2 regions of the Paenibacillus sp. TC-CSREp1 genome follow, and region 1 is predicted to be linked to the other one. Evidence: riboswitches for the same ligand, from Rfam matches in the RefSeq annotation. Region 1 holds a riboswitch; the other holds the start of a gene.
The links. Region 1 has a riboswitch for glycine ahead of gcvT (glycine cleavage system aminomethyltransferase GcvT). Riboswitches for the same ligand answer to the same signal wherever they lie in the genome.

Region 1 (3,412 bases):
CGAGCAGGCCTTTGTGTGCATGCACAAGGTCGGCAGCCTGTTTTACATTTTCCACAGCACCGAAGAAGTTGGGGCTTTGAATCATAACTGCTGCAGTGTCGTCCGAAATGGCTGCTTGCAGGGCATCCCAGTCCGTCACACCATCCTTGTAACCAATCTCCACGATCTCCAGACTCAAGCCATGTGCATAAGCCTGTAACACTTGGCGGGCTTCCGGGTGAACGGTACGGGATACGATAAGCTGTTTGCGGCGTGTGGCAGCTGCGGCGAGATTACCTGCTTCGGCAAATGCGGTTGCACCATCATACATGCTCGCGTTGGCTACCGCCATGCCCGTCAGTTCACAGATATAGGATTGAAATTCGAAGATCGCTTGCAGCTCCCCTTGGCTGATCTCAGGCTGATAAGGGGTGTAGGCGGTATAGAACTCCGAACGGGAAATAACATGGTTAATGACAGAAGGGATGTGATGATCGTAGATGCCTGCGCCGAGAAAACTGGCGTGTGTCTCGAAGTTGGCATTTTTACCGGCTTGTTTGGACATGTGACGGGTTAAGGCATATTCATCCAGTTTGGAGGATACGGGCAGCTCGCCCTGATAACGAATCTCCTGCGGGATGTCTTTGAACAGATCTTCGATCGTATCCACACCAATCGTGGCGAGCATAGAGCTCTGGTCCTGTTCAGTCATGGGGATATAGCGGTGCTTGCTCGTCATGCTTGCTCAGCTCCTTGGGTAGGGGTGTTTGACGTACGTGTCCGTTTATGAAAAGGGGTTCTGACGACCTCGGCTTTCAGCTTTTTGCCGCGAATCTCAATCTCCAGCGGTGTGCCCAGTGCGGCATGTCTGGCATCAATCAGGGCAAGGCCCAGATTACGCTTCAAGGTTGGTGATTGGGTACCTGTTGTCACTTCTCCAATCTGCACGTCACCTGTATAGATCGGATAATGCGGACGCGGAATGCCGCGCTCCAGCACTTCAATGCCAACGAGCTTGCGGGCAGGACCGTCATTTTTCTGCTTCAGCAGAGCTTCGTGTCCGATAAAAGGTCCGGCATTCAGCTTCACAAACATGCCAAGACCTGCCTCCAGTGGAGAGATGGTAGGAGACAGCTCCTGGCCATACAAAGGCAGCTTCGCTTCAAATCGAAGTGTATCACGAGCGCCAAGTCCTGCCGGAACCAGACCCAGATCAGCACCGGCTTCCATCAATCCGTTCCATACCAGAGCAGCCTGTTCTGCTGAAACGTACAGTTCAAAGCCATCCTCTCCCGTATATCCGGTACGCGATAACAGCAGGCTGACCCCGCATACGCTGGCATCCTGTACAAAGCGGAAAGGTTCGATCGAAGCTGCATCCGTGCCCGTGCCTGTAACTTTGCCGAGAATTTCGACTGCCAGAGGACCCTGCAGTGCAAGCAAAGCCGTCTGCTCCGAAACATTGGTCATGTTCACGCCAGGAGTCATGTGTTCTTGCAGCCAAGCCCAATCCTTGTCGATATTGGAGGCATTCACAACGAGCATATAGTGCTGCTCCGCCAACTTGTAGATCAGCAGATCATCCACCACGCCGCCATCAGGATAACACATCAGGGTATATTGGGCCTGGCCCGGTACGATTGTGGTTACATCATTGGTGGTCATGCGTTGTAAAAAGGCTTCCGCCTGCTCTCCCGTTACGGTGAATTCACCCATATGGGACACATCAAACAGCCCGGCACGCTCACGCACCGCTTCATGCTCCTTTTGAATACCGCTGAACTGCACCGGAAGCTCCCAGCCTCCAAAATCGATGCAGCGTACACCTTCATATTGAGCATATAGGGGGAAGAGTGGTGTTCTTAATAAGTCGGACATCCAATCACCTCGTCAAGGGCCGTTATCGGGCCAAGTATAGAAACGCGAAATCTGTGAATCAGGTAAAGATGCTAAACAACAAGCACATTCATAAGTATTGGATGAAGTCGTTTATGAAAGACACGCTGCCAAAGGCCGACGATTCGATATCCTGCATTCTTTTTTGGGGAAAAGGAAAAGGAAAAGGAAAAGGACAGGCCAAAGAACCGGCATGCCATATAGCACGCTGTATTCTTAGGCTCTGTCCCTTGTACCTGAGAGTTACCCCGCCGCTAGTGCAGACAGGTTTCCCCTTGGGTGATCATAACGTCCGTTAAGGACGATTAGATGCTCTCCAGAGTTGCGTCCTGTAAAAGTCCTTTTGCCTGAGAGATTCACCTCCGCTTGTCGGTGGTTTACTCCTTCGGCGCCGCCTTAAGTACATCCCCAGAACGGGTGTCACGGGCAGTCTCTCCCTTTACATTCATCCGCGGTTCATACGTAATGCAATTCAATTCAGTTGCTACTCTCATTAAAACGTGAATCCAATCATGATGTCAAGAACAATATCATTAAACTTGTATAAAAGACGAATATTATACTATTTATTGAATATAACGTTCGTATATTTAAAATGAGTGCGTTTACTATTCTATTATTATCCAGTATATGTAGAAAGAGTGCTTTTTGGTGATGGGACCACCGGCATGAATTTCGAATAAATTGTAAGCTATCTTGACATTTGAATGCGAAATATTTACGCTGTTGTTTGGGGAAGAGGTAAAGGTCAAAGAACGCATGCACTCATTATTGAAGAAGCGAGGCGGATATGGATGAGCGAATTGAGAAGTGATTTCCTGTACAGTGAAGAGCATGAGTGGGTGCAAACCGTTGGAGAGGATACCGTTCGGATCGGCATTACCGAGTTCGCACAGCATCAGCTGGGTGACATTGTGTTTGTAGAACTGCCTGACCTTGAAGCAAGTGTCGCTGCGGCCGAGAGCATCGGAACCATTGAATCGGTGAAAACGGTGTCGGACTTATTTTCGCCTGTTAGCGGTACGATTGTTGCAGTCAATGAAGCGCTGCAGGACTCGCCGGAGCTGGTGAACAGCTCTCCTTATGAACAAGGCTGGATGATTGAAATCCGTGTTGAGGGAGATTTACAGGCGGCTCTATCCGCACTTCTGAATGCGGACGCTTATCGGAAGCATATCGAGTAGATGATGCACTGCATGATCGGATTGATTTGTACTTACTGACATATATATTATCATATAACATTCAAAAAAGATGTTCTTTGAACCTGTGTGGGCTGCCAGCTCATGCAGGTTTTTTGATGTTTTTGCAGGAGTAGTTGAACGGTTTTTGAGCTATAACCATATGAATTCAGGATAAAAATGGGGAGTGCGGACCAAGCTATGATACTGCTTCCTGTACTGTATATGATCTGAATCATAGCCTGAAAAGTCCTTGTGTATCAAGGGTTTTAATGAATATGACTACAAAAAAGCGATTACATAATCTAATGTTGTCATCATTGTTCATGACGAAAGTACGCTTTCATTTGATTGAA
Region 2 (3,412 bases), on a different contig from region 1:
CAAGCCCGTGCGGGCGGCAGTCAGCTCGTAATGGAACGCAAGAGTGATACCGAGCGCATTCTGGTGCTGTTCAACCGCTCGGAGGAAACCGCCATCGTTGAGCTGGAAGCAGGCGATCAGCCCTGGACCGAGCTGTTTGAAGGCAATCACCGCACCGCTATAGACCAAGGGGTTCTCGCCATTGAACTGCCTGCCTATGGCTATGCCGTTATGCGTACGGAACTGGCGGAGCAATAATAATAGCCATAATCTTCACCTGGCATGGATTAAGTATATGTTCACAACGATGCTACAGGTCGACAAACGGGACAGACAGTCCATATAAAAAAGCGTTCATCATAACCTGATCTGATTCACAGGTGGATGGACGCTTTTTTTGTCATGTGATTTTGTATTCGTTTTGTCTTGTTTTGCCTTAATCGGTACCTGGGATATCAGGTTTGTCTTCCGGCTCTGCCCGCTTCGCCTTAGGCTTAGCCAGCTTTTCCATCATTTTGCGTCCTGTAGGGGTCTGGGCCAGCCCGCCTTGCGCTGTCTCACGATGACGGCTAGGCATCGCACTGCCCACCTCCAGCATAACATCGATGACTTCATCGGAAGGAATGGCGCTACGCACCCCTGCCAGAGCCATATCTGCCGCAGCCAGTGCGGTAACAGCACCGAGTCCGTTACGCACGATGCATGGAATCTCTACCAGGCCAGCCACCGGATCACAGATGAGGCCCAGTGTATTTTTCAAAGCCAGCCCGACCGCATGCACGACCTGCTCCGGCGTGCCGCCGCGCAGCTCCACCATCGCACCCGCAGCCATACCGATTGCAGACCCTACCTCGGCCTGACAGCCGCCTTCCGCACCGGAGATGAAGGAGTTGTTGGCAATAACGTAACCGATAGCCCCGGCGCAGAACAGTCCGTTCACCAGATGTTCATCCGTCCAGCCAAAGCGTTCCTGCGAGCTGATGAACACACCCGGAATAATACCGCAGGAGCCCGCTGTTGGCGTAGCCACGATACGTCCCATAGAAGCATTCACTTCTGATACACACAGAGCGTAGGCCATAGCAAGCGCAGAAGCGTCACCGGAGCAGGTCTGCCCTTGGCGAATGTATTCGGCCATCTTTTTCCCGTCTCCACCCGTCAGTCCGCTGCGCGAGGTCGTATCTTCAGTGAGCCCCTTGCGCACGGCTTCCTTCATTACCTGGTAGTATTCCGACATCTGCTTCACCACGTCTGCCTCCGGTGTGTTCGTCTCCTGCACCTGCTCCTCAATCATTAGCTGCGCAATCGTTTTGGACTCGGCTGTGCAGATCGCGTTTAATTCATGCAAATGCTTAAACCGCATTCGGGTCAACCCCTCTCTTCAGATCAATCACACGAATGTCCAGCACGTGATCCAGCGAACGCAGTTTTTTCAGAACCTCTTCACTCGGAGGAGCATCCATCTCCATCGCCGTCAGAGCCTCTCCATCACGCGCCTTTCGATCCACCTGCATATAACCTATGTTCACTCCAGATGAGCTAATCGTTGAAGTGACCGAGGCGAGCACACCTGCCTTGTCCGCATGTCTTAACACTAAGGTCGGAAATTCCCCACTGATCTGCACGCGAAAATCATTCAGCGCATTCACCGACACACTGCCGCCGCCAATGGAAGCCCCCATTAATGAGCACTGCCGTTCACCATGCCAGAGTTCAATCTTAACCGTGTTAGGATGGGGAGCTGGTAGACCACTCGTATAAAATTCAACCTCCATACCCGCTTCGGCTGCATACTGCTCTGCATCCGGTATCCGCGGATCATCCGTAACATAATCGAGCAAGCCGCCAATGAGTGCCAGATCAGTCCCGTGTCCCTGGTACGTATCTGCAAATGATCCGTACAGTGTGAGCCGCGCACGTTCCGGTGTGCAACCCAGCCATTGGCGGGCAATACGGCCGAGCCTTGCAGCACCTGCTGTATGTGAACTGGATGGTCCTGTCATCGACGGACCGATAATTGAGAAAACATCTTTAAATCGCACGTTGTAACCCTCCAATTGGTTTCGTCATCGTTATTCAGACAAGACCGCCATAATGTTCCTGATTTACTGAATGATGACATCAAAAAAGGACAGAAGAAGGCCGTTAGCCCTCTCTCTGTCCTTGATACCTGAGAGTTTCATGATCGCAGCAGCGTCAGAACAAAGTCAAGTACGTTCCAGTACCCGCCTGTTACCGAGCTGATCAATCATATACCCCTTGGGTGGCGCTTCTTCTGCGCACTCTCCAGAGCTGCGTCCAACGATGGTACATTTACCTGAGAGATTAACCGCTATGCCGGGTGCATAACAGCTTGCTCCTTCGGTGCCTGAACCCGGCCTGTACATTACGTGCAGTCCGCTCAGGTCTCTCCCGCTCGTTATCATTCGCTTTATTCTGTTATTTCATTACGAATCACGCTTTTGGCATTCATTCAATCATATACAGATTAATATGCCGCTCAATTTATGTCAACTAAAGTGACGCAACATGCCTGTTGTAATAAAAAGGAATCCCTGACTGTCAGAAAGTAAGGATTCCTTCGTTTCTATAATAATATGCATTTTTCACTAGGACGTGTCTGAAAACTCTGAAGGAAGCAGATTTTGCTGAATTTTCGTTCCAAGCCAGGAAGTTTCCCGCAGGCGTGCCGGGGCACGTCAAGGGAAAGTGACGCAGCAGGGGGCGAAAAGGCGGTAAAAGATGCACTTCAGTAGGTTTCAAGACACGCCCTAATATTGTTCAAGGCTCACTATTCACAGGATATTATTTGTTTGGCTTTGCAAGCTGGAGCGCATCCACCCACGACAGCAGCTTCTCCTGTGTCCAGGCATCATTTTCTCCCATGATCGAATATCGCAAACCTTCCTCGCTCCATGACAGATTGCGAATCATGGACATGTACGAACCCTCCGTATCACGGATTGTTACTTTCTTTTCCTCTGGCAGCAGCTTTTCATCTACATTTTCCTCAGGTGCCTGGAATACCGTTATACTGATCTCAGGCTTGTTATTCTTCACATAATATAACGTCACCTCATCCCGGCTTTCACTCACGGACGAAGTCATCTCGATTCTCGACAATTCCAGATCCTTCCCTACATATTGCAGAAACGGCTGCCCCACTGCCTTCTCTGCTTCTTCCAGTGTTATCTCCTTGTTATTCATCACATCATTCATCTTTTGGATCTCAACGTCTGCAGGGATGTCCAGCGTAAACGTCTTGTCCGTGAATTCAGGATTGTAATCAATCAGGTCATACAGTACCTCCGATTTGGTATCCCCGTACGTACTGGTCGCTTTAATAACCATCCACTTCTTGGGGTCTATCCAGTATTCGGATGACATCGACAGGGAATTTTCATCCTTGGGTGTTAGTTCAATGTGAATTACC

Region 2: another riboswitch for glycine. It lies ahead of sdaAB (L-serine ammonia-lyase, iron-sulfur-dependent subunit beta); the one in region 1 lies ahead of gcvT (glycine cleavage system aminomethyltransferase GcvT).

Annotation. Positions count from the first base shown of each region.
Region 1 covers NZ_JBNOKM010000018.1:88,872-92,283, forward strand. Annotated here, with positions in the region: gene gcvPA (aminomethyl-transferring glycine dehydrogenase subunit GcvPA) at 1-718, opposite strand, end outside; gene gcvT (glycine cleavage system aminomethyltransferase GcvT) at 715-1,857, opposite strand; glycine riboswitch at 2,097-2,197, opposite strand; glycine riboswitch at 2,201-2,324, opposite strand; gene gcvH (glycine cleavage system protein GcvH) at 2,670-3,059, shown strand.
Region 2 covers NZ_JBNOKM010000015.1:49,174-52,585, forward strand. Annotated here, with positions in the region: gene ACQSGY_RS22085 (alpha-glycosidase) at 1-237, shown strand, start outside; gene sdaAA (L-serine ammonia-lyase, iron-sulfur-dependent, subunit alpha) at 416-1,342, opposite strand; gene sdaAB (L-serine ammonia-lyase, iron-sulfur-dependent subunit beta) at 1,332-2,021, opposite strand; glycine riboswitch at 2,135-2,271, opposite strand; glycine riboswitch at 2,276-2,404, opposite strand; gene ACQSGY_RS22100 (LolA family protein) at 2,785-3,412, opposite strand, start outside.